Cohaesibacter sp. ES.047: one gene and its partner. The protein of the gene in region 1 interacts with the protein of each later gene in a pairwise test. Links are inferred from orthologs where the notes say so. Each region holds a gene or a part of one and is shown on either strand. Other genes may lie near its edges.

Region 1 (14,452 bases):
GGTGGCTGAAAGAGCGTCGCCGGGGGTGAGGTTATGGGCTCGGGCAAAGCTGTTGAGCAGAATGATTTCGTCAGGCTTGTCGTGGCTGATCTGGCGTCCGTCGGTTAGATGAATGGCATTGAGGCGTGGCTCACCAAGATCGGGCAGGGAAACGGCGGTGGCCCTTAAGGGCAATTCCAGGCTTGGCAGGCTGATGAGAGCGGACCCTGTCACCCGGCCCTCTGCGGCCGTGACTCCGGGCAGGTCTGCCAGATCGCGGATGACATGGAGCGGAGCGCGTTTGACCGGGGCAAAGACATGCGCCAGCCGGTTGCGTTCATAATAGGCCCGCCGGGTTTCACTGAGCGAGGTCACAACGCCGGACATCATAACGAGCAGCATCACCCCGGTCGCAATCACCGAAGCGATAGCGATGGCTTGGCCCTTCATGCGCCACAGATCACGCAGCAGCTTGCGGTCGAGCGGAGACATCATGGATCATCAGCCTCCTACCATTCGATCTCATCGGGTGAAAGAGGGGCGGCGTTTGTTTCGACTTCCCGGATCTGGCCATCGGCAAAATGGATCACCCGGTCGGCCATTAAGGCCGTGCTGGCGGCATGGGTGACGATGAGGACGGTCGCCCCCAGTTTCTCGTTCACGTCCTTCAAGACCTTCAGGATGACCCGGCCTGTCGAGCTGTCGAGCGCGCCTGTCGGCTCGTCGCAAAAGAGCACGTTGGGCTGTTTGGCAATGGCGCGGGCGATGGCCACCCTTTGCTGCTCACCGCCGGACATCTGGGCCGGGAAGTGGTGGGACCGTTCCTTGAGGCCCACAAGAGCGAGGGCTTCTTGTGCATCGAGGGGATCATCGGCAATTTCGGTGACGAGCTGGACATTTTCCAACGCCGTCAGGCTTGGCATAAGATTGTAGAACTGGAAGACAAAGCCGACATGATCGCGGCGATAGAGGGTGAGCTTGTCGTCCGAGAGGTCTGAGAGGCTCATGTCCCTGAAGTAGACTTCGCCTTCGCTGGCGCGATCAAGGCCGCCAATGATGTTGAGCAGGGTGGACTTACCGCTGCCCGATGGGCCGAGAAGGACGACGATCTCTCCTTGAGGGATTTCCAGATCGACCCCTCTGAGCGCGTGGACGGCTGCGTTTCCCTCTCCATAGGTCTTGGTCAGGCCTTTGGTGCGGAAGGCGAAGGAGGGCGTATCCTGCTTCATGGCCGAAGTCCTTTGACATCGCTTGCGAACACGGTTGCGTGCTGCTCCGAATATAGGCCTTTTGCGTGCCGACTTCCAGTCGCGCAAGTTAGTCGAGTGTCTTGCGGAAGCGCAAAAGGGCGAGGATTGCCACAAGGACCGTGAAGACGACGAGGGCGATCAGCGGGGACTGGACTGCTTGCAGATCTGCGCCCTTGAGCATGATGCCTCTGACCAGCCTCAGAAAATAGGTCAACGGGAAGATGCTGCCGAGCATCTGGGCCCAGTCCGGCATGCCCTTGAAGGGAAACATGAAGCCCGATAGCATCAGCGAGGGAAGAAAGAAGAAGAAGCTCATCTGCATGGCTTGCATCTGGCTGCGGGCGATGGTGGAGATGGTGTAGCCAATCAGCACCAATGAGGCGATGAAGATCATGATGCCAAGGAGCAACAGCGGCAGGGAGCCAACAAAGGGGACATGAAAGACCGCCCTGGCCGCAACCAGAATGACCACCACCTGCACCCCGCCAATGCCTAGATAGGGCAGGATCTTGCCCAGCATGATCTCGAAGGGTGTGGCGGGCATGGCAAGCAGGTTTTCCATTGTCCCGCGCTCGACCTCCCGCGTCAGGGCCATGGCCGTCATCATCACCATGACAAGCTGCAGGATGACGCCGAGCAGGCCCGGCACGATATTATATTGGGTGATGCCTTCGGGGTTGTAGCGTCGGTGAACCACGATATCGAGGCCCGAATTGTTGCTCTCAACCTTGCCCAGCTTACGCAGGAAAGCCTGATTGGCGACAGTTTTCAGGGTCGAGACCGCGCCTGACGAGGCGGACGGGTCAGTGGCATCCGCCTCGATCAGGATTTGCGGGTTGTCGCCCTTGAGGACCCGCTTGGAAAAGTCGGACGGGATGGTGACGATGAAGGTGACCTTGCCCTTCTGCATCAATTGATCGGCTTCTTCTACCGTCGAGACCAGATAGTCGAAGCGGTAATAATTGGTAACCTCAAGGGCGCTGACCATGGCGCGGGTGAATTGATCCTGAGAGGTGGTCACGAGCGCAGCGGGCAGGCGCTTGGGATCGGTGTTGATGGCAAAGCCGAACAGGGCGAGCTGAACCAGCGGGATGCCGATCATCATGGCAAAGGTGATGCGGTCGCGCATCATCTGGGTGATTTCCTTGGCCAGCAGGGCGTAGAGGCGAGTGGAGGAGAAAAAGCGATTGAGGGTCACGCCATGCTCCTGCTGTTGCCATTGTCCATATTGTCGGTCGACTGGGCCATATACTGGATGAAAACATCCTCCAGTGTCGTCTCTCCGGGTTCGAAGCGGATGTCAAAATCACTCGCCACCTTGCGCACGGCTTTTTCCAAAAGCGCCTTGTCGTGACCAACCACATGCAGATTGTTCCCAAAGGGGGCGATCTGGTCGACGCCCTCCATTGTCTGAAGCTGGCCGGAGGCAAGGGGCGCTTCTTTGCCGGTGAGGATGAAGGTGTGCAGGCCGGCTTGTTGCACGACCTCTTCAACCGTGCCGGAGGTCAAAAGCGTGCCGTAGGCGATATAGTTGATGCGGTGGCAGCGTTCGGCCTCGTCCATATAGTGGGTGGAGACCATCACCGTCATGCCGTCCGCGGCGAGTTGGTGGATTTCATCCCAAAATTCCCGGCGCGCCTTTGGATCGACGCCTGCGGTCGGCTCGTCGAGCAGCAGAAGCTTGGGCTTGTGCATGATACAGGCTGCGAGGGCGAGGCGCTGCTTCCAGCCGCCTGACAGAAGTCCGGCCAACTGGCTTTTGCGAGACGTCAGCCCAAGATTTTCAAGCGTGTCGCGGACAAAGTCGCGCGCTGGCGAAAGGCCATAGAGGCGGGCAACGAAATAGAGATTTTCCTCGATGGTCAGATCGGTATAGAGCGAGAATTTCTGCGTCATGTAGCCGACCTGACGCTTGATGTGCAATTGCTCGCGGCGCAAGTCGTGGCCGAGCACCGTGCCTTCGCCTTCATCCGGGGTCAGCAAGCCGCACATGACGCGGATCGTTGTTGTCTTGCCCGAGCCGTTGGGGCCGAGGAAACCGGAAATCTCGCCCTGATCGACGGTCAGGGAGACATTGTTGACAACGGTTTTGTCGCCAAAACGCTTGACGAGATTTTTAACGTCAATCGCCTTCATCGGGTCTCTCCGCCGGTTCCGGTGTCAAGACGAACCGAGACAATCTGGCCGGGCTTGAGGGCGCTGTCCTTGCCCAGCTTGGCTTCGATCAGGTAAACCAGCTTTTGGCGGTTCTCGAGGGAATAGATCACCGGCGGGGTGAACTCCGGTCCATCGGAGATGTAATTGACCGTCGCACTGAGATCGCCCGTGCAACTGTCGCATTCGACGCTCAGGCGACTGCCCAGCTTGATGGTGGCAATATCCTTTTCGGGAATGTAGAGACGCAGCTTCGCACCGCCATCCGGCAAGATCGATAAAACGGGGGCTGAGGGACCCGCGACTTCGCCCATATCGCGGATGACATCGACGACAATTCCGGGTTGGCTGGCTTTCAGGGTGCGTTTGGTGAGGCGCCATTCTGCCGATTCAAGGGCCGCTTCAGCCTGTTTGACGGAGGCGGTGGCTGCTGCGATTTCATCCTTGCGGGCGGGAAGTCTGGTATAGGCGAGATCGGCCTGCAATTCCTCCACCTTGGCTTTTGCCACATCATAGCTGGTTCGGGCCGATTCCAGTTTGCTTTCCGAAACAGTGCCTTTGGCGGCCAGTTTCTGCTGGCGCTCCATGTCGCGTTTGGCCTCCTTGGCGCTTGCGTCGGCTGCTGCGATGGAGGCCTTGATGGTCGCAATCTTTTCCGGTCGTGCTCCCTGTTCGAGATCGGCGAGTTTGCTTTTTGCCTGCGCCAGCGCGGCTTCGGACTGGGCGACTGTGATTTCTGCATCGCGCCGCTCAAGGATGGCAAGGGGCTGGTCATCGCTGACACGGTCGCCGCGTTTGACCGGGATGGCCGCGATCTGCGCTGTCTCGATGGGGGCAACCAGAACATAGTCACCTTCGACGTAGCCCGTGGCCAAGGGTTCGGGCGGTAGGCAGCCACTCATGAGCATGGACACAAGCGGGATGGAACAGAGGAAGCTCATTGTGTGGTCCTATGGCTGGATGTGGTTCGATAAGCGGCGATGAGTGCGCGAATGTTGGTCTGAAGGACGCGGAGGATCTGTTCGGTTTCGTCTGTGTCGTAGTCGGCCCAGCCAAGATGACGGACAACCACCGGTTGGCCGATGCGGAAATAGGCGATCTGGGCAATAACCGAGAAGATCCGGATCTTGTTTTCATTTGATTGAGCCTCCTCAGGATCAATGTCTATCGCTTTGGCCCAGAGGGTGGAAACATGGTCGAAGACGGGACCGAAGAACCTCTGATACATATGCTCAAAGACTTCCGTTTGCTCATAAAGTTCGCGAAACAGGAAACGGACCATAGTCTGGGCTTTGTTGAGGCTGAGCAACATGTTGGCCTGACGCAGCATGAAAAGCTCGAACTCGGTCTCTGCGTTTTGAGCGATCCGGGGCGTTGCGATCTGGTCCGGTGCTTTGCGCTGGGCTAGCATGTGGCTGACGATTGTCTCCGCGCAAGCCATGCGCAAACCGGCCTTGCCGCCAAAATGATAAGTGATGGAGGCGATGTTTGTACCAGCCGCTGAAGCGATCTCGCGTGTTGATGCCGCGGCATATCCCTTGTCGCCGAACAACTCGAAAGCGGCGTCGATAAGCGCTGTTCTGGTAGCCTCTGATCGTGTTTGTCGTGCCATGATGCTGAACCGTTTCTCGTCTTTATTGCGTGATCACGCTATCACGTGAGGTAAATTAAATCAATCGATTGATTTAATTTATGGAGAGATGAGGTGAAAGCCCCGAGCGTCATGGGGATGCGTGTTTGATCCTGACGGATAAGCTGTTGTAAGGTCGCGCCGAATCCAATCTCGCAAAATGACCTTGAAGGACCACACCAAGATGGAAAAGCCTCGCTCAGCCACCATGGAAAGCAGCAAGCCGCTTCGGTTTCGTGTTGCGCAAAAAACGGATGCCGCACTGATCCATCACATGGTGTCGGAGCTGTCTGCCTTTTTGGGTGACACGGAAAAGCATGTGGCTCGTGCCGAAGACTATGCGGAGCACGGGTTTGGCGACGTGCCTGCGTTTGAGGCAGTGATCGCCGAACTGGATGGGGAGGCTGTCGGCATGTGTCTTTACTTCAACAGCTTTTCAACATGGCAAGGCAAGCCGGGCTTTTATGTTCAGGATCTCTATGTGTCGAACAAGGCGCGCGGGCTGGGGTTGGGACGCAAGCTCATTGAGCAGGTCGCGGCCATAGGCAGGGACCGCGGCTGTTGCTATCTCAGACTGTCGGTCGACGCGGCCAATCTGTCGGCACAGGGCTTTTATGAGGCTTGCGGGTTCCAATGGTCCGAGAGCGAGAAGATCTTTGCGGTCAAGGGTGACGCGTTTCGTGTTCTCAGTGGCGGCAGTTCCGGAGGGCAGGAGGCATGAGCATCAGCCTGTTTGATGAACTCAAAGGCTCCGGCGGCTGGCTGGCAGGACTGTCTGACCAGCAATCGCGGTTGGAGCAGTTGGAGAGTTGGCTTTGTGAAGAAGAAGCGCAGGCGCGTATTTTGCCCGAACGCGGGCAGCGTCTGCGGGCGCTCACCCAGACACCGCCCGATGCGGTCAAGGTGGTGATAACCGGTCAGGATCCCTATCCGGGTGTCGAGGGGGACATGCCGCACGCCATGGGGCTTTCCTTTTCTGTGCCGCGCGGTATCAAGCCGCCCCGTTCGCTCGTCAATATCTATAAGGAACTGTCCGCCGATTGCGGTCTGGTTCCTCCTTCGCACGGCGATCTTTCGGGCTGGGCGGCGCAAGGGGTTTTGATGCTCAACAGCACACTCACCCTCCGGCAGGGGCTGGCAGCCTCCCATGCCAAGAAAGGCTGGGAAGCTTTTACGGCGGCGATTCTGGATCGGGTGAACAGGCAAGATGCGCCGGCGGTGTTTCTTGCCTGGGGGCGTCACAGCCACAAGCTGGTTGAGGGGATCAACGAAGAAAAGCACTGCGTGATCCGCACATCCCATCCAAGCCCGCTTGGTGCCCGTAAGGCCGGAAAAGGATTTGACGCCTTTCTTGGCTCGGGTTGCTTCTCGCGTGCCAATGCATTTCTTGAGGCGCGTGGCCGTGGCAAAATCGACTGGTCAAGATTTTGAAACCATGTCCGGGATTGGGGCGTGGGATTCATGTGCAAACTTGCGGACCATATGAATTATTTACATTTTAATAAGACTTTACGCTCCAAAATGAGGTGATCGTTCTGGTTGCGGTTTCTGGCTCTCGGGCAACTCTGGGGGGAGAGGGGAAGCCAGCACTCGGCTGTTCTAAAGTTGCCGTGTCTTTTCAGGCGCGGTCTTTTTGGTTTAGTTGGCAACGGAAGGCTGATCATATTGGGGGGACGAGCAGCAACATGGATCAATCCTTTTACGAGAAGATTCTCGACGCCATGACTGATGGTGTCTATTTCGTCAATCGCAAGCGCCAAATCCTTTACTGGAACAAGGCAGCCGAAGAGCTGAGTGGCTATAAAGCGGATGAGGTTCTGGGTAAATGTTGCGCGGAAAACACGCTGCAACATGTCGATGACGCGGGCACTCACCTCTGTTTCAAGGGGTGTCCCCTGTCTGCGAGCATGAGGGATGGCGAGCCGCGTGAAACCCATGTCTATATGCATCACAAGAGCGGTTTTCGCATGCCGGTGCATATTCGCTCCTTTCCCACACACGATGAAAATGGGCGGGTGACTGGTGCGGTTGAGATTTTCAAGGATGATCGGCAGCATCGCGCCATGATCTCCGAGGTTGAAACGCTGCGGCAGGAAGTGCTTACAGACCCCCTGACCGGTATTGGCAACCGGCGCTATGCGGATATCACCCTTGAAAGCTATGAAGCCGGTCTTGTGGCCAGAGGCATTCCGTTTGGTGTGATCATTGTCGACGTCGATAATTTCAAATCCATCAATGATACCTGGGGCCACAAACTTGGGGACCGAGTGATCAAAACCGTGGCCCAGACCCTGTTGTCTGCTCTACGCCCACGCGATATCGCCTGTCGTTGGGGGGGCGATGAATATGTGATCCTAATCCCCGAGGCGACCAAGGAGGGGGTGAGTGTCATCGGCCGGCGCCTGCTGCATCTGATCAAGGAATCATGGATCGAACTGGAGACTGAGGCGGTTACCTTTTCAGCCTCGATAGGCGGGGCTCTGGCGCAGCCTGGAGATACGGTGGCGTTTGTCATGGAGCAGGCGGACCAGCAGCTCTATCGTTGCAAGGAAGACGGCAGGAACTGTTTCTATTTCAATGGCTCCAAATATGACCTCAACCCGAGGATTGTGCTGACTGCTTGCTGATGACAATCGCAGCCGGGCTTTTCAGGTAGAACTGTCCTGCGGCGAATTGTCTTGCGTATCCATCGTCCATGCTGTATGTAGGCCTTTCTTGCCCGTGCGTGGACGATAGTCTTGATATCAGCGAGCAAGTATTCTTGCTAACAATCTTGATGATTGTTGCCGGGACGGACCCATCACAGGTCACACCCCATAGGCAGCTTTTCTGCGCAAGCTTCCCCCTTTTACGACGAAACGTCATTGCTCGCTGCAAATTTTGCGCGAACAAGCAATGTCATATGGAAGTAACTACTTGAAAAATTTCAATGAACTCGGCCTTGCCGAACCAATTCTTCGTGCCCTCGAATCCAATGGCTATGCCGAACCTACCCCCATTCAGTCACAGGCTATTCCGGTTGCCTTGTCCGGTCAGGACATTGTCGGCATCGCCCAGACGGGAACCGGCAAAACGGCCTCCTTCGTGTTGCCGATCCTTGATCGACTGGCCCGCAATGACAGACGTCCGACACCCAAGGGCTGCGATGCACTGATCATCGCGCCGACACGTGAGCTGGTTGCCCAGATCGCGGACAATATCCGTAAATACAGCAAGAACATGCGTGTTTCCGTGACCGTCGTGGTCGGTGGCGTCAAACCCACCCCTCAGATTCGCAAACTGGCAAGCGGGAGCCATATCGTTGTTGCCACACCGGGCCGCTTGCTCGACCATGTCTCCAACGGGCATCTGAACCTGACACAGACCCATTGCGTGGTACTGGATGAAGCCGATCACATGCTCGATCTGGGCTTCATTCCCGATATCCGCCGGATCATGAAGCTGCTGCCGAAGAAGCGTCAGACATCCTTGCTGTCCGCTACCATGCCGCCGCAGATTCGTGCGCTGGCAAAAGATTTCCAGACCGATCCGGTCGAGGTTTCTGTTGGCGCCGCGTCGCGCCCGATTGAGCGGATCGCTCAGAGCGTTCACCTCATGTCCCGCGCGTCGAAAGCGCGCTCGTTGACGCGCCTCCTCTCTGGTGGCGAAGTGGATCGTGCGATTGTCTTCACCCGCACCAAGCGGGGCGCTGACCGTGTGAGCCAGACCTTGCAGAAGGCTGGTCTGTCGGCCACCGCCATTCATGGCAACAAGAGTCAGGGCCAGCGGGTTCGGGCGCTGGCGAGCTTCAAGACCGGCGAAACCACGATCATGGTTGCCACGGACATTGCCGCGCGCGGTATCGATATCGATGATGTTTCGCATGTGGTCAATTATGAGCTGCCGGAAGTGCCAGAAGCCTATGTTCACAGGATCGGCCGTACCGCCCGCGCTGGACGCGAAGGCGTGGCGATCTCTCTGTGTGATCCATCCGAGGCAAAGCTCCTGCGCGATATCGAACGCCTGATCGGCAACAAACTGCCAAGCGAGATGGACGATAGCTATTCATCCGTTGATGCGAGCGCTGCCGAAGCATCACCAAGAGCGCGCCGTAAGCCGTCCGGTCAAGGTGCACCGCGTGCCTCATCGCATCGCAAAGGCCAGAATGACGATGGCAAGAGAGCCCAGACCGCCAAGCGCAGGGGTGGCAATGGCGGCCGGTCTTGGTCTCCGCTTGAAGATCGCGCGACCGGCAATGGTCAGGATGATCAGCGAGCACAGGGCAAGCGCGAGCAGAGCCGGCCAGCTCAGGGCAAACCAGCTCAGGACAGGCACGCACAGGGTAAAGCGGATCAGGGTAAAAAGAATGGTCGTCGCTACGGCAAGCCCTCCGGTGCACCCGGCCAATCTCAAGGCAACAACAGGGGACGCCGTGGGCGTCCGGCTGGTGAAGCTGCCTACATGTAAGGCCTGATGGTCTCTAGTTTTCTCAAGGTTTGAAGGCGGCCAATGGCCGTCTTCTTTTTATTGGGGGATTGAATCCCCTCGCTCAGCCCATTAAAACGGGGCAACTTTCCCTTTGATTCACTGAATGGTAGCGATTAATGGCTCGACAATTCATCTATCACATGCACGGCCTGTCCAAGACCTATAGCGGTGGCAAGAAGGTGCTGGACAATATCCATCTTTCTTTCTACCCCGATGCCAAGATTGGTATCCTCGGGCCCAACGGCGCGGGTAAGTCGACGATCCTGCGGATTATGGCTGGTCTCGACAATGAATTCACTGGCGAAGCTTGGGCGGCGGACGGGGCCAAGATCGGCTATCTGCCACAGGAACCGGTGCTGGATGAAAGCAAGGATGTGCTCGGTAACGTGATGGAAGGGGTTGCGGAAAAGCAGGCCATTCTCGACCGTTACAACGAGCTGATGATGAACTATTCCGACGAGACCGCGGAAGAGGGCGCCAAGCTTCAGGACATCATCGACAGCCAGAACCTGTGGGATCTGGACTCTGTGGTCGAGATGGCCATGGACGCCTTGCGCTGTCCTCCTTCTGATGCCGACGTGTCGGTCTTGTCTGGTGGCGAGAAACGCCGCGTGGCGCTCTGCAAACTGCTGCTGGCCGAGCCGGATCTTCTGCTGCTCGACGAACCGACCAACCATCTTGACGCCGAGACCGTGAACTGGCTCGAAAAGCACCTGCGCGAATTCAAGGGTTCCGTGCTGATCATCACCCATGATCGCTACTTCCTTGATAATGTCACCGGCTGGATTCTCGAGCTCGACCGTGGCTCGGGTATTCCGTACGAAGGCAACTATACGGCCTACCTTGAGAAGAAAGCCAAGCGTTTGGCTCAGGAAGGCCGCGAGGAAGCAGCTCGCCAGCGTGCCCTGTCGCGCGAACAGGAATGGATTGCCGCCAGCCCGAAAGCGCGTCAGGCCAAATCCAAGGCTCGTATCAAGGCCTATGACGAGTTGCTCAAGCGCAACGAAGAGCGGGCTCCGGGCTCGGCCCAGATCATCATTCCGCCGGGAGAGCGTCTTGGTGATGTGGTGATTGAAGCCGAAGGTCTCAAAAAGGGCTTCGGTGATCGTCTGCTGGTCGATGGTCTTGATTTCAAACTGCCGCCGGGCGGCATTGTTGGTGTGATCGGCCCGAACGGTGTCGGCAAAACCACCCTGTTCAAGATGCTGACCGGAAAGGAGGAGCCTGATGAGGGATCCTTGCGTCTGGGTGAAACCGTGCATCTGGGCTATGTGGATCAGTCCCGCGATGCGCTCGATGCTGACAAGACTGTCTGGGAAGAGATTTCCGGCGGCGATGACATCATCAAGCTTGGCAAGCGCGAGATGAACAGCCGCGCCTATTGCTCCGCCTTCAACTTCAAGGGTGGCGATCAGCAGCAGAAAGTGGGCTCCCTGTCAGGTGGTCAGCGGAACCGGGTGCATCTGGCGAAGGTTCTGAAATCCGGTGCCAACGTGCTGCTGCTCGATGAGCCGACCAACGATTTGGACACTGAAACTCTTGCCGCGCTTGAAGATGCGCTTGAGGATTTCGCCGGTTGCGCCGTGGTCATCAGCCATGATCGTATGTTCCTTGACCGTCTGGCAACGCACATGATGGCCTTTGAAGGCGACAGTCACGTGGAATGGTTTGAAGGCAACTTTGAGGATTACGAAGCGGACAAGGTTCGCCGTCTTGGTCCGGATGCGGTCAATCCCAAGCGTGTCAAATACAAGCCCTTCACGCGCTGATCATTCAGATCTTGCTGAAATCTGTGACCCCGGACGAGCCATCGTCCGGGGTTTTCTTATGGGATTGGGTTTATGAGTTTGGCTGCATGAGGCTGATGGTCGAGGGATGGGTTACACAACCTTTCAAGCAAACCCATATGATGCGATACTGCTAGTCATAGGGGACGCGCCCTCTGACGCGATTGCACCACGCTTGTGTGTGCGCCAACGATGAGAGGATTGAGCCATGAGCTGGAACCCAACCCTTGATCACGATCTGTCTGGAGCCAATGACCCGGACCTGATCGAAACCCTGATCATTCCGCGCGCGCGGGATCTGGCTGGCTTTGAAGTCCGTCGCGCCCTGCCGTCGATGAAGCGGCAGATGGTTGGCCCCTTCATTTTCTTTGATCAGGTGGGGCCTGCGGAGTTCATCACGGAAGGTGGGATCGATATCCAGCCTCATCCCCATATCGGCCTTGGCACGGTTACCTATCTTTATCAGGGCGAGTTCGAGCATCGCGATAGCATCGGTACGCGCCAGATGATCTACCCCGGCGAGGTCAACTGGATGCTGGCTGGCGAAGGCGTGACGCATTCGGAACGGACCAGCGCTGAAACGCGGCGCAAGACACCGCACAGTCTTTTCGGGGTTCAGACCTGGGTGGCGTTGCCTGAGGACCGTGAGGACATGGCTCCGACTTTTGAGCATCATGCCAAGAAAGCCTTGCCTGAGCTCAACGACAATGGCGCATTTGCGCGGCTCATTCTTGGCAACGCGTGGGGCGAAGCCTCGCCGGTAACGATGCACAGCGAAATCTTCTATGCCGACGTGACGCTAGAGCCGCATGCATCCTTTCCCATGCCGGATGGTCATGAAGATCGCGGGCTCTATGTCACGCAAGGAAGCATCGAAGTGGCGGGTCAGACTTTTGAGGCGGGCCACATGATGGTCTTTCGCCCCGGTGATCGTATCGCCGTGCGCGCTGGCGCTCGGGGGGCACGCGTCATGGCTCTTGGGGGAGAGACCCTCAACGGGCCACGATATATCTGGTGGAACTTCGTCTCCTCCTCGGTGGACAAGATCGAGGAGGCCAAGGAAGCCTGGAAAGCGGCTAATTTCAAATCGGGACTGTTTCGGCTGCCGGCAGGGGACGCGGAGGAGTTCATTCCGATCACTCCGGAAATGGATCGCATGAAGATCAAGCGCTAGAGCGTGTCGACAATCATCGCTCGGAGCGGGTCTTGATGCTGAACATCTCCGCGGCTGTCATGGTTCTTTGGCCTGTCCTATTTGGCCGTTTCAGCAAGCAATGAACTTATGGTTATCTGTTGGTTAGGCTTTTCCGTCAGATTTTAACGTGTCGAACCAGCCTGCGTTTGCGTCGGGGATGGAATCCGTATGCGGAAAATAGGGCTTCAGGTCCAACAGGGGTGTTCCATCAAGACAATCCAGATGTCTGACAAGAAGCCCGTCCTCTGTAACTTCCAGTAGATCCGCCACTGAGAGCGAGATCGGGTTGGGTCTGTTGGGTGACCGCAAGGCAAACGTGCCATGAATGGCATCGGCGAATTTGGGGCGTTGCTGGATCAGCGTCCGGTCCGCTTCGTGCATCCAATATAAAACAATGACATGGGAACAGGTTTCAAGGGATTTGAGGCCCGGAATAAAGTCAGGCTTCAGTCTGATGCGCGCCACTTCGTCCGTTTTCCGGCCGTGGCGGGGGCATTGATCGCGGGTTTTGAACGGCGTTTCGATCCGTCCAATAAAGCTGATCCACGCGTCATGGTTGAGGCTGTTGTGGTTCAGTTCGATTTCTCCGGGGCGTTTGTTCATGGGATTTTGGCCTTTGGTATTGCATGCGGATGGATAGCGCAATGCTAGCAGAGTCGTTCAAATTTTCATCAAATTTGCCGCAGTTTATCATCAAATTCCCGCTGGCGATTTAGGCGATTTTACACATGCACCTGTTAGCTTGTTTCGGAACTGCCTTTGCGACTCCATCGTCAGGGCCGAGATTTTTTACGGGGAAGTAACATGCAAGCTGCCAACCCAAAAACAGAACTGGTTGACTGGAAAGTTCTGAGCGGCCAGGGCGATCGGGGCAGAAGCGACGAGCTTATGCGCCACGTAGCTACGTTGTTTTCGCTGACAGCGGACCATTGCACACAAGAGCAGATTGATACCTATGACACTGTCATGCAGCGTCTGGCCGATCTCGTGGGGGTTGAAACCCGGTCCTTTGCTGCCAAGAAAATCTGTCGCTTGAGCAATGCGCCGCATGAGATTATTCGGCGCTTCGCTTTTGACCTGATCAGCGTGGCTGATCCGGTGCTGCGCAATTCACCGGTTCTGACTGATATCGACCTTGTGGAAGTCAGTGATGAGAAGGGTGAAGAGCATATGGTATCCATCAGTATGCGCAAATCGCTCAGCGTACTGGTGACCGATGTTCTGATCAGATCGAAAAAAGGGTCTGTGCTGATCAAGCTGGCTGCAAACAGCGATGCCGAATTCTCGGAGTTGGGCATGAGCGCCCTGAAGTCAGCCGCTGCCAATGATCAGATGCTGGCTCACGAACTGGTTCAGCGCGGGCAGTCAGGTGGCGACGGCCGCAACCATGAGGCTCCAAAACAGATTGTCCCGCAGGGCAGTGTGAGTTTGCCGGAGCTGTGGCAGAAGATCGAGCCGAATGTCTCTCAGTCGATGTATGATCTGTCGCGGCATTCCTATCTGGGTCGATACAAATTCGAGAATTCTCTCTGGAAGGCGGAGCGCTTCAACAAGCAAGGTCTGCTCGACAAGGGTATCCTGCGGCAGTTTGCCTGCAATGATCAGTTTGCGGACCTTGTCTGCGGCATTGCACTGGTCAGTGGTTTCCCACACGAGATTGTGGCGCGGATGATGTCTTCGGTGCAGTGGAACCAGATCCTGAGCCTGTTTAAGTTGCTCGGCTTCTCCGACCGCCTCGTAAAGGATATTCTGGAATGCGGCCCGTGGCTGCTGTGTTTGTCCAAGAACCAGTGTAGCGCTGTCATCAGGCAATATGTGTCGCTAACCGTTGAAGAGGCGAGAAGTCAGGCGCTTTTGTGGTCGCGAGACGGATTACTTCTTGACTGATCCGGCAGCAGGTGGCCAAACTGTTGATGCTGGACGGGAATTTCTGATATCGTCTGCAATCAGACAGGCTCCTTTGGGAGCCCGTCTTTGATCATTTGGCTGG
Region 2 (14,461 bases), 2.5 Mb from region 1 along the record:
ACGCAGGCGTGGACATCGATGCGGGCAACGCGCTGGTCAACGCCATCAAGCCGATTGTCAAATCCACGACTCGCCCGGGTTCGGACACCGATATCGGCGGCTTTGGCGGCCTGTTTGATTTGAAGGGGGCCGGTTTCAAGGATCCGGTGCTCGTGGCCGCAAACGATGGTGTCGGCACCAAGCTCAAGATCGCCATCGAGACCGGCAAGCATGACACGGTGGGCATTGATCTGGTTGCCATGTGCGTCAACGATCTTGTTGTACAGGGCGCAGAGCCGCTGTTCTTCCTTGATTATTTTGCCACTGGCAAACTCGAGGTCGAGGACGCCACGAACGTGGTTGCCGGCATCGCCGAAGGGTGTCGTCAGGCCAATTGCGCATTGATCGGTGGCGAAACCGCCGAAATGCCGGGCATGTATGCCGAAAAAGATTATGATCTCGCGGGCTTCGCGGTTGGCGCTGCCGAGCGGGGCACCCTGCTGCCAACGGGCGTGAGCGAAGGCGATGTGCTTATTGGCTTGGCCTCGTCTGGTGTGCATTCCAACGGCTTTTCTCTTGTTCGGCGCATTCTGGAAGCCAACGACCTTGGCTTTGCCGATCCTGCTCCGTTTGCCGAGGGCAAGACCATCGGCGAAGCACTGCTTGAACCGACCCGCATCTATGTTCGCCCGATCCTTGCGGCCATCCGTGAAACCGGGGCGATCAAGGCTCTTGCCCACATCACCGGCGGCGGCTTCCCCGAAAACATCCCCCGCGTCCTGCCTGATGAGCTCGCAGCGCACCTTGATCTTGCGGCAATCACGCCGCCCGCTGTCTTTGGCTGGCTGCAAAAGCTGGGCGGTGTCGCGAACCCTGAAATGCTCCGCACCTTCAACTGCGGCATCGGCATGATCCTTGTGGCCGAAGACGACAAAGTCGACGATCTGATGGCTGTCCTCTCGTCTGCCGGGGAAACGCCGATGCGTCTCGGCTCACTCAAAGCCCGGGATGGCGATGCCGTCATCTATGACAGCATGATCAACTTCGGAGTCTGAGACCATGAGCGGAAGGAAGAAACGCACCGCCATTCTGATCTCTGGCCGCGGCAGCAACATGACCGCCATTCTCAAGGCCGCCCGCGACCCTGACTATCCTGCCGAAATCGCGCTGGTTCTGGCCAACAACGCCGACGCAAAAGGCCTTGCAACGGCTGCCAATGAGGGCATCAAGACAGCCCATGTCGATCACCGCCCCTTCAAGGGTGACCGCGAAGCCTTTGACGCGGAAATCCAGAAGGTGCTGGAAGCCAACGACATCGAGCTTGTCGTGCTGGCCGGCTTCATGCGAATCCTGACCGCAAGCTTCGTTGAACGCTGGACCGACAGGATGCTGAACATCCATCCCTCTCTGCTGCCCTCCTTCAAGGGCTTGCACACCTACGAACGCGCCATCGAGGCCGGCTGCCGCCTGTCCGGGTGCACGGTCCATTTCGTCCGCGCCGACATGGATTCGGGCCCGATCATCTGTCAGGCAGCGGTCCCCGTGATTGATGGCGACGACGCCGACAGCCTGTCCGCCCGCATTCTGGTTGCCGAACATCAGATCTATCCGCAAGCCCTTGCTCTGGTTGCTGGCGACCGGGTTACCGTTGACGGTATGCGCGTCACGATTCGCCATGACGAACCGGTTGATGGTAGCGTCCAACTTGTCAATTGACGCTGGCTCGCAGCCGATGACAAGGACACACAGGAACCTCGGATCATGCAAAAAAGGCTCGACAAGGAAATCGTGATTGCGGGACTGGCGCGCGATTGCGCCCACTCCCTGCCCGGCCTTCTCGCTCAGCTCGAAGCGCTGGCGGACCGCTTTGAAAAAAGTCATTTCATTTTCCTTGAGAACGACTCGCTGGACGATACCAAGGCGGTTCTCAGTGCCTTTGCTGCCTGTCACGACAACGCAACCATCGAGTTTCACGACCGGATCGGGCGCAAGCACCCCAAACGGACAGACCGACTGGCCCAATTGCGCAATCGCATCATCGAGATCGCCACCGACAAGACCACAAACCTTGATGATGCCTATCTGTTGCTGCTTGATATGGACGGTGCCAACTCCACCATCGACAAGGACCGCATCACGGGCTACGTCGAAGGTGACGACGGCAGCTGGGCTGGCCTGTTTGCCAATCAGAAGACCGATTATTGCGATCTCTGGGCCCTGCGCCACCCTGAACTGTGCCCCTATGACATCTGGAAAAAGGTGCGCAACCGACCTGCTGACATGGACAAGCGCGAGGCGATTGACACCTACATCACCGCCATACGCTTCACCCTGCCCGAAGACCGCGGCCTGATCGAAGTGGAAAGCGCATTCGGCGGCCTGGGGCTTTATCGCCTCTCCGCCCTTGAGGGATGTCGCTACATCGGGCTTGATGCAGATGGCAACGAGATCTGCGAGCATGTCGCCTTCAACCACCAAATCGGCGAGAAGCGCGGCAAGCTCTATATCGACAGCGGACTGATCAATGCGCTTGGCACCGAAGCCCATGCGCCAGCCAAAACGAAATGGCAAAAGAAGCGCGACAAATTCAGGCTTTTCCTCAAGCGCTTCTTCTAAGCAGACCCTGAACCGCCCGAACTGAGAGGACAAATGGCATGAGCAAGGACATCACTGATGAAGATCAGTGCCGATTTGTTTCCAGCCGCGGCATTCTCAAGTCTACCAAGACCCATGTCGCCGAGCCGAAATCCTCAATGCGCAAGATCCCGTGGGAATTTGCCAAACGGCTGAACAGTCGCGCCGAGGTAATCTATCTCACACCCGAAATGCTGCCAACTTTCGCAAAATATCACCTTTGGCGCATCAGAACGCCATTCACACTCGTCACGGGCGATTCCGATTGGGGTGTTAACGAGCGAGATTTGACACCAGCGCTTTTGAACAAGCTGCTGAACAATCGCTACCTCGACCACTGGTTCGCGCAAAATCTGGATCACCAGCATGCCAAGCTGACGGCCATTCCCATCGGACTGGATTACCACACCCTATCCCATGCCGACGGCAAAACCACCGGCCACGACTGGGGAAACCGCGTTGCCCCCCTTAGGCAGGAACAGGAAATCTGTCAAATCCACGCAGCCGCGGGGCCAATCGATCAGAAAAAAACTCAGGCTTTTTCCAACTGGCATTTCGCTGCGGACCGTGGTGATAGACAACAATGTCTGTCTGAATTCCCGGCAGAAACAGCCTTTTACCAAAGCACCTTCCTGACCCGGCGAGAAAGCTGGCAGCTCAATGCATCCTTTGCCTTTACAATCAGTCCGCTGGGCAATGGCCTCGATTGCCATCGCACCTGGGAGGCTCTGCTTTTGGGGTCCATACCGGTGGTGAAATCCTCACCGCTTGACTCGCTCTACCAGGACTTGCCGGTTGTTATCCTCGATGAATGGTCCGACTTTACCACCGAGCGCATGCATTATGAGCTGGAAAGGGCGAGCCATAACACATATGACTTCTCAAGGCTCCATCTCTCCTATTGGCTGGATGTCATCGCAAAAAGACAGCCAGCTGTTGCAGAGCGCATGACCATCGACGCATTCAGGCAACAGACCGCCGCCTATGGTCGAGAGCTGGAAAAGAAGCATGGTTCTGAGCAAAGCGCATGACCGGCACCGATCAACCAATTATCAATCAAACGCCCAATTACCCGCTCCGAGAGACAAAACGATGATTGCAAATTACCATAGCAGAAACCGAATTCTTGTGACGGGCGGAGCAGGTTTCCTCGGCTCGCATCTGTGCGATCGCCTCATCAAGGAAGGGGCAGACGTCATATGCGCCGACAATTTCTTTACCGGCAGCAAGGACAACGTCAAGCATCTGTTCAACAATCCGAACTTCGAGCTTTTGCGCCATGACGTGACATTTCCGCTCTATGTCGAAGTAGACGAGATTTACAATCTCGCCTGCCCGGCGAGCCCGATCCACTATCAATATGACCCTGTGCAAACCACCAAGACCTCGGTGCACGGCGCCATCAACATGCTCGGACTTGCCAAGCGCGTTGGTGCGCGTATCTTTCAGGCCTCGACCAGTGAGGTCTATGGAGACCCGGAGGTTCACCCTCAGAATGAAAGCTATTGGGGCCGGGTCAATCCGATCGGCATCCGATCCTGTTATGACGAGAGCAAGCGCTGCGCTGAAACGCTCTTTTTCGACTATCACCGCCAGCACGCGCTCGAAATCAAGGTTGCCCGCATCTTCAACACCTATGGCCCACGTATGAGTGCCAATGACGGGCGCGTCGTCAGCAACTTCATTATGCAGGCACTGAAAGGCGAACCCATCACGATCTACGGAGATGGTAGCCAGACGCGCTCATTCTGCTATGTCGATGACCTCATCGATGCCTTTGTCCGGATCATGAAAACGGACGACAGCTTTACAGGCCCTGTGAACATCGGCAATCCGACAGAGTTCACCATGCTCGAGTTGGCCGAAAACATCCTCGAACTGGTCGACAGCACGTCCGGCATTTCTTTCCACCCCTTGCCGCAAGACGACCCCAGACAGAGAAAGCCCGACATCGGCTTGGCCAAACAGGTGCTTGAGTGGGAACCAAAAGTGCCGTTGCGGGAGGGATTGAAGGAAACAATCGACTATTTCCGCAGCACCCTGAAATAAACAGGAAACGGTGGGAAACCATCTAGAAAAGCGCGATATGTCCGTTCCAACACAACTTCTTGTTCTAGGATGGCCGAACGGGTATCAAATATTGCCCTGAAGCTTTCCCGAACAGCCATCGGAGTCTGCCATGTTCGACTATGCCCGCGATTTTCTGAGATTTCTGGTCTCCCCCCCAAAGGAGCAGGCCAAGGCGCTCGCTGTCATCAAGCGCATGCGCTTGGGCAGGCACTATCTCGGCAAATGCGGCTACTGGCGCTCTCTGCTCACCGGACGCAGTATCGATCAGGATGGCAATCCGATTCCTTGGATGAACTATGCGATGGTTGGCTTCCTCAAGGAGCGACTGTCGAGCAACATGACCATGTTCGAATATGGCTCGGGCTATTCCAGCCTGTTCTTTGCCAGCTATTGCCGCTCTGTCCTCTCGCTGGAACATAACAGGGACTTCTACGAGCTGTTCCATGGTCAGGCCCGTGCCAACAACGACATTCGCCTTGTTGGCGACAGCATCGAGGACTATTGCGGCTTCATCAAAGAGGGCGACACGCTCTATGATGTCATCGTGATTGACGGTCTGCACCGCAATGAATGCGCCAAACAATGCCTCGACAATCTTACCCCCAACGGCGTGATCCTGTTTGACGATATCAACGAATATGCCTGGGATGAGGGGATCAGGCACCTCAAGGAAATCGGCTTCAAGCAATTGACCATGGGCGGATTGAAGCCACAATCCTATGCCGGTGCCAGCACCTCTGTCGGGACTATGGAGAATTTTGTGCCCTGGCGTGGTAACTCTAATATGAGGAGACCCACGTATGAGCATCGACAAAGCCCTTTTGGATCATCTGATGGAAGGCCGCAAAGCGGGCGATCTGTTCGGAGAGGACGGGATTCTGCAAGAACTGACCAAGGCGCTGGCCGAACGAGCCCTGAGCGCCGAACTGGACGAGCATCTGACCGAAGAACGCGCCGATGCGCCGCCTGAAGGCGCGAACCAGGCGCCAAATCGTCGCAATGGCCGCAGCCAGAAGACGGTGACCACCGACAGCGGGAAGGTCATTCTCGACATTCCCCGTGACCGCAACGGCAGCTTTGATCCTCTGCTGATCGCCAAGTATCAGCGCCGCTTTCCCGAGTTCGACACCAAGATCATCAGCATGTACGCGCGCGGGATGACGACCCGCGAGATCCAGGGGCATATCGAGGATATCTATGGTATAGAGGCGTCCCCGAGCCTGATTTCGGCGATCACCGATTCCGTGATGGAGGAAGTGACCGCCTGGCAGAACCGCCCGCTGGAACCGTGTTATCCGATTGTGTTCATGGACGCGATCCGGGTCAAGATCCGCACCGACGGCGTGGTTCTGAACAAGGCGGTTTTTGTGGCCCTGGCTGTTCTCCCGGACGGCACCCGCGACGTTCTGGGGCTTTGGTTCCAGGCCAATGAGGGTGCCAAGTTCTGGGCTAAAGTTCTCAGCGATCTGCGCAACCGTGGCGTTCAGGACATTCTCATCGCCGTCGTGGACGGTCTGAAGGGCTTCCCCCAGGCCATCGAGGCAGCCTTTCCTCAGACCCAGGTCCAGACCTGTATCGTGCATCTGCTGCGCCATTCCATGAGCTTTGCCAGCTACAAGGATCGCAAGGCCGTCGCAGCGGCTCTTAAGGCTGTCTACACCGCTGTGGACGCAGCAGCCGCGGAGACTGCGCTGGCGGAGTTCGAAAACAGCGACCTTGCCGCCAAATACCCGGCAATCGCGCCGAGTTGGCGCCGGGCCTGGAACGAGGTGATCCCGTTCCTCGACTATCCGCCCCAGGTGCGCAGGCTGATCTACACCACGAACGCCATTGAAGCACTGAACTCGAAAATCCGCCGGGCCGTTCGCTCCCGCGGGCATTTCCCCAGTGACGAGGCAGCTGCGAAATTGATTTATCTCGCCCTGAATGCTACTTCTGTGGAATGGAAACGCTCCGTGCGCGAATGGCACTCAGTGAAAAGCCAGTTCGCAATAATGTTCGAAGATCGTTTCCAAATGGCGTAATCAAAGCGCCAGGGCACAAAATTCTCCATAGTCCCGGGGCGTATTTTTCCGTTCCATGCAGTCTGTCTATCGCAAAGACAATGTTTTCGAGCTTTAGGACGCTCGGAATACGCGCGAAGCGATACGAGGCCCCCACAGCGCAAGCACCTGCGCCGCGTAACCATTCGATGCGTTCTTGCTTGTGAAACCGTCTGGTTCGGTATAGAGAGGCAATCGAACCGACTGGACCTTGCGGTACCCAGTTGTTCAGCGGAACTTGCCACGCATCCACCCGAAAAAGAAACGCCCACTGACATGACCCTCGATACCTGGTTGCTGTTCGTCGCTCTATCGATCCTGCCTGCTTTCAGTCCCGGTCCCGGTCTGCTGTTCACCCTGTCCAACAGCTTGCGCTATGGCAGCCGCATCACCTTCTGGTCTGCATTGGGTAACACACTTGGCATGGTCATCATCGGTGCTGGCGTTACATTCGGACTGGGCGCTCTGATGGCTGCATCAAGCGTTGCCTTTCTGGCACTGAAGATCATTGGCGGTCTCTATCTGGTTTGGCTGGGCATCAAGACATGGCGGGACCGGTCCGAGCTCGAAGCGGATCTGAGCCTCGCCCTCCCCCCGAAACGCCGGAGCATCTTTCTCACAGCCCTCGGTGTCGCCATTACAAACCCCAAGGCAATTGCTGTTCAGCTGGCGATCATTCCCCCATTCCTGCATGAGCCATCGACCCTTTACCGCGATGGCCTCATCCTTGCCGTTACCTATGCCTTGGCCTGCCTTGTCAGCCACATCAGCGTCATGCTGTTGTCTGGCCGCTTAAGAGGCTTCTTTGCCAACGCTCTTCGCATGAAATATCTACGCCGCGGCATTGGCCTTACCTTCATCAGCTTTGGCGCAGCCCTCGCAGCGTCCTCCCGCTAGAAACAGGCGCGGCGGGGAGCAAGCCTCCCAGTCAGAAAATAGCCCATCAAAACAGAAAGGCCACCAGCGCAATGCTGATGGCCTTATTCATGGAAACGCGTCCGTTATGCAGCGTATCAGCCGACGATTTCGTCGTCTGTGAAGAAGAATTTGATTTCTTCTGCAGCGGTTTCAGGTGCATCGGAGCCGTGCACGGAATTCTCGCCCATGGACAGGGCAAATTCCTTGCGGATGGTCCCTTCGGCGGCTTCCGACGGGTTGGTGGCGCCCATCACTTCACGGTTCTTGGCAATGGCACTTTCGCCTTCCAGCACCTGCACGACAACCGGCTCGGAAATCATGAAGTCAACAAGCTCGCCAAAGAATGGGCGATCCTTGTGAACCGCATAAAAACCGGAGGCCTGTTCCTTGGTCATGTGGATGCGCTTGGAAGCGACGACGCGCAGACCTGCCTCTTCAAACTTGGCGATGATCTTGCCGGTGAGGTTCCGCTTTGTGGCATCCGGCTTGATGATTGAGAAGGTGCGTTCGATAGCCATCAGAATTCCCTGTTTACTTGGCGTTTTGGCGTGAGATTTCATCCTGTCCAAGACATAATGAAAATCAACGCGCCACGATTTACGCGTTCTATAGCGAGCTGCGCCCTACCCTGCAACCCCAATCTGCAAAAAGGACATGGCTGTTATGCGCTATACAAAGCCTTTTTGTCGCGACCGCTGAATTTTTGACCACCTTGAGAAAAAGGTCAGGCCTTGGCGGCACGCCCCAATCCGCCATGAAGATCGAGACAGCGCTCGAACCACATTGCAACCGGATCATCCCTATCAAGCAACTGGGCATCGGACATCAACCGTGGCCACTGCAAGGATCCAAACAGGCAATAGTCTGCATAGAGCGGCATGTCACCGCCAAGGAATGGTTGTTTGTAAAGGGTCGTGCGGAAGGGACCAAGGCTCTGCCGGAACGCCTCGATCCGCTCGGGCGTCTGCTCCTGAACCTCTTGCAGCGGCCGCCCGAACCGTGCTTCACGGCTCTCGCGGAAATAGGGCTGATCAGCGGGATCGAGTTTCTGATAGATGTCATGGATGATCATGCGTGCGATCTGCCCTTCAATGAAGCTGCCTGCCCAATAGTGAATGAAACGCGACAGCGCCTCGCCCGCTTCACCGCCAAACAGGGTCGGGCGGTTGTCGTAGGTCCGTTCGAGATAGAGCGCGATGGCAAAGGAATCCCGGACCACCATGTCCCCATCGGCAATCACAGGCACACTCTTTTGTCCTCCACCTTCGATCCGGGCAATGTCCGTAAAAAGGGTCGGCACGACCTCTACTTCCAGCCCCTTGTGCGCCAGCGCCATGCGTGTTGGCCAACAGGCGGGAGAAAACCGCACAGCCCGGTCTTTGGCGCACAGGTCATAAAGCTTGATAGTCATGAAGGCCTCCTCTTAGGCAAAGTGTCTGTACCCTTGTTGTCGTTGTTGATGCGGGCTTTTAAAAGGATGTGATCAACTCAGAAGATGCGGGGCGAGCATCCTGCAAGGGTTGATGAGGTATGGCCAGTCTTTTTCCAGCAACACTTGCTCCCTATCCCCATCGTCAAGCGAACGAACGTTTCACAGGCCGATTTTTTTAAACGGGCATCGCGGCGCCAATCCGATTGCCAAGCAGAGCGAAATAAGGCACAACGCCCCCATCATGCTGCATATTAATAATCTCACCTACCGTATTGCTGGCCGTGCCCTCTTCGAGGAAGCAACCCTTGTTGTGCCCGAAGGGGCCAAAATGGGCCTTGTTGGCCGCAATGGGACCGGCAAAACCACCCTGTTCAAGCTGCTTGTGGGCGACATCGCGCCTGAAAGCGGCACAGCGACCATCCGCAAGGGCGCGCGCGTCGGGCAGGTCGCACAGGAAGCCCCGGCCTCGGACGAAAGCCTGCTCGCATTTGTCTTGAAGGCCGATCTTGAACGAACAGCCCTTCTGGCCGAAGCGGAACTGGCCACCGATCCGGCCCGCATCTCTGAGATCCAGCTTCGGCTTACCGATATCCACGCCCATTCCGCCGAGGCTCGCGCCGCGACCATCCTGCATGGTCTGGGCTTTGATGCCGAGGCGCAGAGCCGCCCGACCAAGGATTTCTCGGGTGGCTGGCGCATGCGCGTCGCGCTGGCAGCGATCCTCTTTTCCGAGCCGGATCTGTTGCTGCTCGATGAGCCGACCAACTATCTCGATCTTGAGGGCACCTTGTGGCTGGAGAGCTATATCAGCCGCTATCCCTACACGGTGATGATGATCAGCCATGATCGCGACCTGCTCAACAAGGCTGTGGATCACATCGCCCATCTTGATCAGCTCAAACTGACCAGCTATCGCGGCGGCTATGACAATTTCGAGCGCACACGCCGCGAAAAGCTGGAGCTGCAACAAAAATTGCGATCCAAGCAGCTTGACCAGCGAAAGCATCTGGAAAGCTTCATCAACCGTTTCAAAGCCAAGGCCACCAAAGCCAAGCAAGCGCAGAGCCGCGTCAAGGCGCTTGAAAAAATGAAGCCAATTGCAGCGGTTGTAGAAGATCACATCAAGCCACTGTCCTTCCCCAATCCCGAAAAGATCATGGCCCCGCCGATCATTCGAATGGAGAAGGCGTCGGTGGGATACGAGCCCGGCAAACCGATTTTGCGCAATCTCGACCTACGCATCGATCCCGATGACCGGCTTGCCCTGCTCGGGGCCAACGGCAATGGCAAGTCGACCTTTGCCAAGCTGATCTCTGGTCGACTGGACATTGACGACGGCACGATTTTCCGAGCCGGCAGACTCAAGATCGCCTTCTTTGCTCAGCATCAGCTGGATGAATTGAAGCCGACCCAAAGCGCCTATGAGCATGTCCGCCCGCTGATGCCCGATGCTCCCGAATCCAAGGTCCGAGCCCGCGTCGCGCAAATGGGACTTGGCACCGAAAAGATGGACATCGCAGCACAGAAGCTCTCTGGCGGAGAGAAAGCGCGCCTTCTTTTGGGGTTGGCGGCCTTTGATGGCCCGCATCTTCTCATTCTTGATGAGCCAACCAACCATCTTGATATCGACAGCCGCGAAGCGCTGGTCCACGCCATCAACGAGTATCAGGGCGCAGTGGTGATCATCTCCCATGACAGACATCTGATCGAGGCTTGTGTCGATCAGCTCTGGCTCGTGCATGACGGCTCGTGCAAACCCTATGATGGTGATCTGGAAGACTATCGCCGCCTCCTTTTGTCCAGCAGCAACAGCCCGGACAGCATGCAAAAGGAAAAGAACGGTAGCGCCGAGACCAATCAAACTGCCGAAAAGCGACGATCCGCCGCTGAAAAGCGCAAGGAGCAGGCACCGCTGAGGCGCAAGATTCAGGCCGCCGAGCGCGACATGGACAAGATCCGCGACCGCATCGAAAAGATCGATGAAATGCTTGCCGACCCGGATCTCTATGCCAAATTCCCCGAAAAGGGTGCCAAACTCTCCAAGGACCGCTCTGACCTCTCAACACTCTTGGACAAGATCGAAGAAAAATGGCTGGAAATGTCCGAGGAAATTGAGGACTAGCGCCGAGCCATCAGCCCATAGCCACGCCAGCAAAGGAAGCAAGGATGCCACAATCCCTATCGCTCATCGCCATTGTGGTGCGTGATTACGATGAAGCCATCGCCTTCTATACCGAGACACTCGAATTCGAACTCATCGAGGATACCTACCAGCCAGAACAGGACAAACGCTGGGTGGTGGTGAAGCCAAAGGGCGAAGGCAACACGTCCCTCCTGCTTGCCCGGGCCAGCAATGATCATCAGGCCAAATATATCGGCGATCAGGCTGGCGGACGGGTGTTCATGTTCCTTGAAACAGACGACTTTTGGCGCGATTATGAGCTTTATAAGGAGCGGGGCATCACCTTCGTTCGTCCCCCGCTCGAAGCCGACTATGGAACGGTTGCCGTGTTCGAAGACCTTTACGGCAACCTCTGGGATCTCGTTGAGTATTCCGACCAATCCCCCTTGCAAACCATAACCCGCTAGCCTCGATCCTTGCGTGCACTGAGCAGCGGCGCGATCTCTGTTGGCTTGTTGGTCCAGACATAACCGTCAAAATGCTCCGGCACAGTCTTCAGCATCGCGGCATCATCAATGCCGACCGTTCCCGGGTCTCCCTTCTCGTAAGGCCCCAACAGGATGACATCCGTCCCAACCGCCCGCATGCGCTCGGTGAATTTATGCGGCCAGCCCCAAAGCCATGGCGCGTAATTATTCGGAAGGGAAAGCTTGGTGTTGTGGCAGCTTTCCGGCACATAGCCACTCCAGCCCCAAAGCGCATATTGCTTGAGACAGGAGAACAGGATCGGCTTTGAATAGCCGGCCAAATCCTTATCCGCGCCCAGCGCAGCAGCGACCGATTTCGGACTGCCATAGACCGCCCAGACAGCCTCACGCCAATCTTGATTAAGCTTTATGTCTTTGGCCATTTCCTGGCCTTCTTCAGGATCGTTGCTCTTGAAGTTGACCAGAAATCGCTTGTCTGGAAAGGCGTCAAACACCTCATGAAGCTCAGGCATTACGCCGACAAACTTGCCCCGAAACGGATAGGTCTGCCCACCATTCGCTGTGTAGCCATAGCCGATATCAAGCTGTTTCAGCTCTGCCATGGTCTTGTCCCGGATTTTGCCTTTACCGTCGGTGCGACAATCAATGGTCCAGTCGTGAAAGACAGCCCAGCGCTTGTCCGCCGTCAGATAGACATCAATCTCCACCACATCCGCGCCTGCGTCGAAGGCCGCCTTGATCGAAGGAAGAGTGTTTTCCAGATATCCATGGGTTGGTTCATCAATCCTGTCCGCCGTGCAGGTCTTGGACTGAAGATTCCGGCGATGATAGGTCTGATGCAAACCGCGATGGGACAGGATCTTCGCAGAGACCATGGGGTCACCACCGAAAAAGACTGAACTATTGTTGGCCCAGACCGCAATTACGATGAGCAAAAAGAATAACAGCAGACTTTTGAACATTTTAAGGCCCAGCGCGTTGAAGAATGTGTGTGTGAGAAATACATAAAAGAGGAATGAGACGATATGCGGACGAGAATGCGACCGTCCCCAATTGCATTGCCCCTCCAGATATGCGGAGAATTCAAAACCCCACCAGCAAAAGACCCGGGAGATTAGAAGAAAATGAAATCTGTCACCATCGGAACATCCGAAACCGTCCCCGCATTGGGTCAAGGCACTTGGTACATGGGAGATGACGCCAGGAACAAGGACGACGAAATCGCAGCCCTCAGGCGCGGTGTCGAACTGGGTATGACGCTTATCGACACCGCGGAGCTTTATGGCTCGGGCCGCTCGGAGACGCTCGTTGGCGAGGCCTTTAGCGGCATGCGCGACGACGTGTTCCTCGTCAGTAAAGTCCTGCCCTATAACGCCAGCGAAAAAGGCACCATTGCATCCTGCGAAATGTCACTGAAGCGCCTTGGCACAGACCGGCTCGATCTATTTCTTTTGCATTGGCCAGGGACCCACCCGCTTGAGGAAACCGTCGAAGCGTTTGAAAAGCTGCAAAAGGATGGCAAGATCCGCTATTGGGGCGTGTCAAACTTCAATTCCATGGAAATGGCCGCCCTTAGCAGTGTTTCAGGAGGCGACAAGGTCGCAACCAATCAGGTGCTCTACAATCTCACCCGCCGGGGTATCGAATGGGATCAGCTACCGAGCGCGGAGCGCAAGGGCTTGCCCACCATGGCCTATTCGCCCATTGAACAGGCCCGACTTCTAGCTGATTCCAAACTGCAGACACTGGCCAGTGATCTTGGTCTGACAACGGCCCAGCTCGCCCTTGCCTGGGTGCTGCGCCGCGAGCATATGATCGCCATCCCCAAGGCCGGCAAGGTTGCTCATGTGGAAGAGAATGCCAAGGCGGCAGAAATCGAACTGACGCAAGACACGCTAGATACGCTGGACCAAATGTTCCCGCCCCCGACCGGACCGTCTGGCCTCGATATCCTGTAGCAGGCGGGCATTCACGCGTCAGGGCGTTGGGTCAGGCCTTCTTGTCCCAGCCCCCACGCGGCGTCTGCTGCCAATAGGTGACGGGAAAATCCGCTTCCTTAAGGGCTTTCCAGCTTCTCCGGGCGGCCCCCACCGCATCATCGCTACCGCCATCGAACATCACGATCGCGCGCTCAAGCCCTTCTAGAAGAGCAAGATCCTCTTCAGGCCGCGCACCGTCGACAAAGAAACGCACATGCGCACCATTGGCAGCACGAACACCCTGTGAAGAAATGAGGATGGGCTGCTTTTCCGCAAACCCGGCACTGGCCAGCCCATGCGCCAGAAAGCTGTCCTCTCGCCAACTCCACAGATGACCATCAAGAGAGGTGGCCCTCTCCTCGCTGCCAGTCTGGACAAATGCCGTCCATCCACGCTCGAGACATTTTTCGAGCAACAACGGCAAGGCGGCCTCAAGGGGCTGCTGCTGGAGATGGTAAAAATGGATATCTGCTGGCATGAAAAGCCTGTCCCGCTGGCGGCCCGCTTGATCGGGCCAGTGGCTTGGTTGGCGATTCAAAAGACCGCCAGCCCTGATCTAGCATGAGAGACCACGCAAACAAAAGGCCCGCATATGCGGGCCTTACGTTTTGATCCTGCGATCTTGGTCTGGCCTTAGGCTTCGTAATTGTCTTTCACCAGACGATCAAGCAAGCGCACCCCATAGCCGGAAGCCCAGCCTTTGGAAATGTCGGTCTTGGGCGAATCCATCGCCGTGCCCGCCACATCGATATGAACCCAGTCCACATCGCCGACAAAGCGCTTGAGGAACTGTGCGG

The links.
Region 2: the proteins of ung (region 1) and ndk interact in binary tests that used the Escherichia coli proteins (3 or more experiments, as listed by UniProt). The link is inferred for Cohaesibacter sp. ES.047 from one-to-one orthologs.

Annotation. Positions count from the first base shown.
Region 1 is NZ_LT907844.1:1,958,030-1,972,481, forward strand. What follows is about bases 4,730-7,587. They hold ung (uracil-DNA glycosylase), read left to right. Parts: upstream 4,730-5,730; coding sequence 5,731-6,444; downstream 6,445-7,587. Other genes in these bases: CPH65_RS08960 (CerR family C-terminal domain-containing protein), read right to left, coding at 4,730-4,995; CPH65_RS08965 (GNAT family N-acetyltransferase), read left to right, coding at 5,222-5,734; CPH65_RS08975 (sensor domain-containing diguanylate cyclase), read left to right, coding at 6,699-7,587. In the rest of the region: CPH65_RS08935 (ABC transporter permease), read right to left, coding at 1-474; CPH65_RS08940 (ABC transporter ATP-binding protein), read right to left, coding at 489-1,208; CPH65_RS08945 (ABC transporter permease), read right to left, coding at 1,297-2,427; CPH65_RS08950 (ABC transporter ATP-binding protein), read right to left, coding at 2,424-3,365; CPH65_RS08955 (HlyD family secretion protein), read right to left, coding at 3,362-4,324; more of CPH65_RS08960, read right to left, coding at 4,321-4,729; more of CPH65_RS08975, read left to right, coding at 7,588-7,640; CPH65_RS08980 (DEAD/DEAH box helicase), read left to right, coding at 7,930-9,459; energy-dependent translational throttle protein EttA, read left to right, coding at 9,597-11,249; CPH65_RS08990 (pirin family protein), read left to right, coding at 11,476-12,441; tsaA (tRNA (N6-threonylcarbamoyladenosine(37)-N6)-methyltransferase TrmO), read right to left, coding at 12,565-13,065; CPH65_RS09000 (DUF2336 domain-containing protein), read left to right, coding at 13,267-14,349. UniProt on the Escherichia coli protein: Excises uracil residues from the DNA which can arise as a result of misincorporation of dUMP residues by DNA polymerase or due to deamination of cytosine.
Region 2 is NZ_LT907844.1:4,493,834-4,508,294, forward strand. The notes cover bases 6,451-9,317. They hold ndk (nucleoside-diphosphate kinase), read right to left. Parts: upstream 8,162-9,317; coding sequence 7,739-8,161; downstream 6,451-7,738. Other genes in these bases: CPH65_RS20580 (IS256 family transposase), read left to right, coding at 6,451-6,707; CPH65_RS20585 (LysE family translocator), read left to right, coding at 7,002-7,622; CPH65_RS20595 (glutathione S-transferase family protein), read right to left, coding at 8,368-9,054; abc-f (ribosomal protection-like ABC-F family protein), read left to right, coding at 9,317-9,317. Outside these bases: purM (phosphoribosylformylglycinamidine cyclo-ligase), read left to right, coding at 1-1,034; purN (phosphoribosylglycinamide formyltransferase), read left to right, coding at 1,039-1,695; CPH65_RS20560 (hypothetical protein), read left to right, coding at 1,741-2,595; CPH65_RS20565 (hypothetical protein), read left to right, coding at 2,634-3,644; CPH65_RS20570 (UDP-glucuronic acid decarboxylase family protein), read left to right, coding at 3,706-4,662; CPH65_RS24745 (class I SAM-dependent methyltransferase), read left to right, coding at 4,793-5,653; more of CPH65_RS20580, read left to right, coding at 5,541-6,450; more of abc-f, read left to right, coding at 9,318-11,197; CPH65_RS20605 (VOC family protein), read left to right, coding at 11,242-11,664; CPH65_RS20610 (glycerophosphodiester phosphodiesterase family protein), read right to left, coding at 11,661-12,647; CPH65_RS20615 (aldo/keto reductase), read left to right, coding at 12,810-13,643; CPH65_RS20620 (DNA polymerase III subunit chi), read right to left, coding at 13,675-14,142; CPH65_RS20625 (leucyl aminopeptidase), read right to left, coding at 14,298-14,461. UniProt on the Escherichia coli protein: Major role in the synthesis of nucleoside triphosphates other than ATP. The ATP gamma phosphate is transferred to the NDP beta phosphate via a ping-pong mechanism, using a phosphorylated active-site intermediate.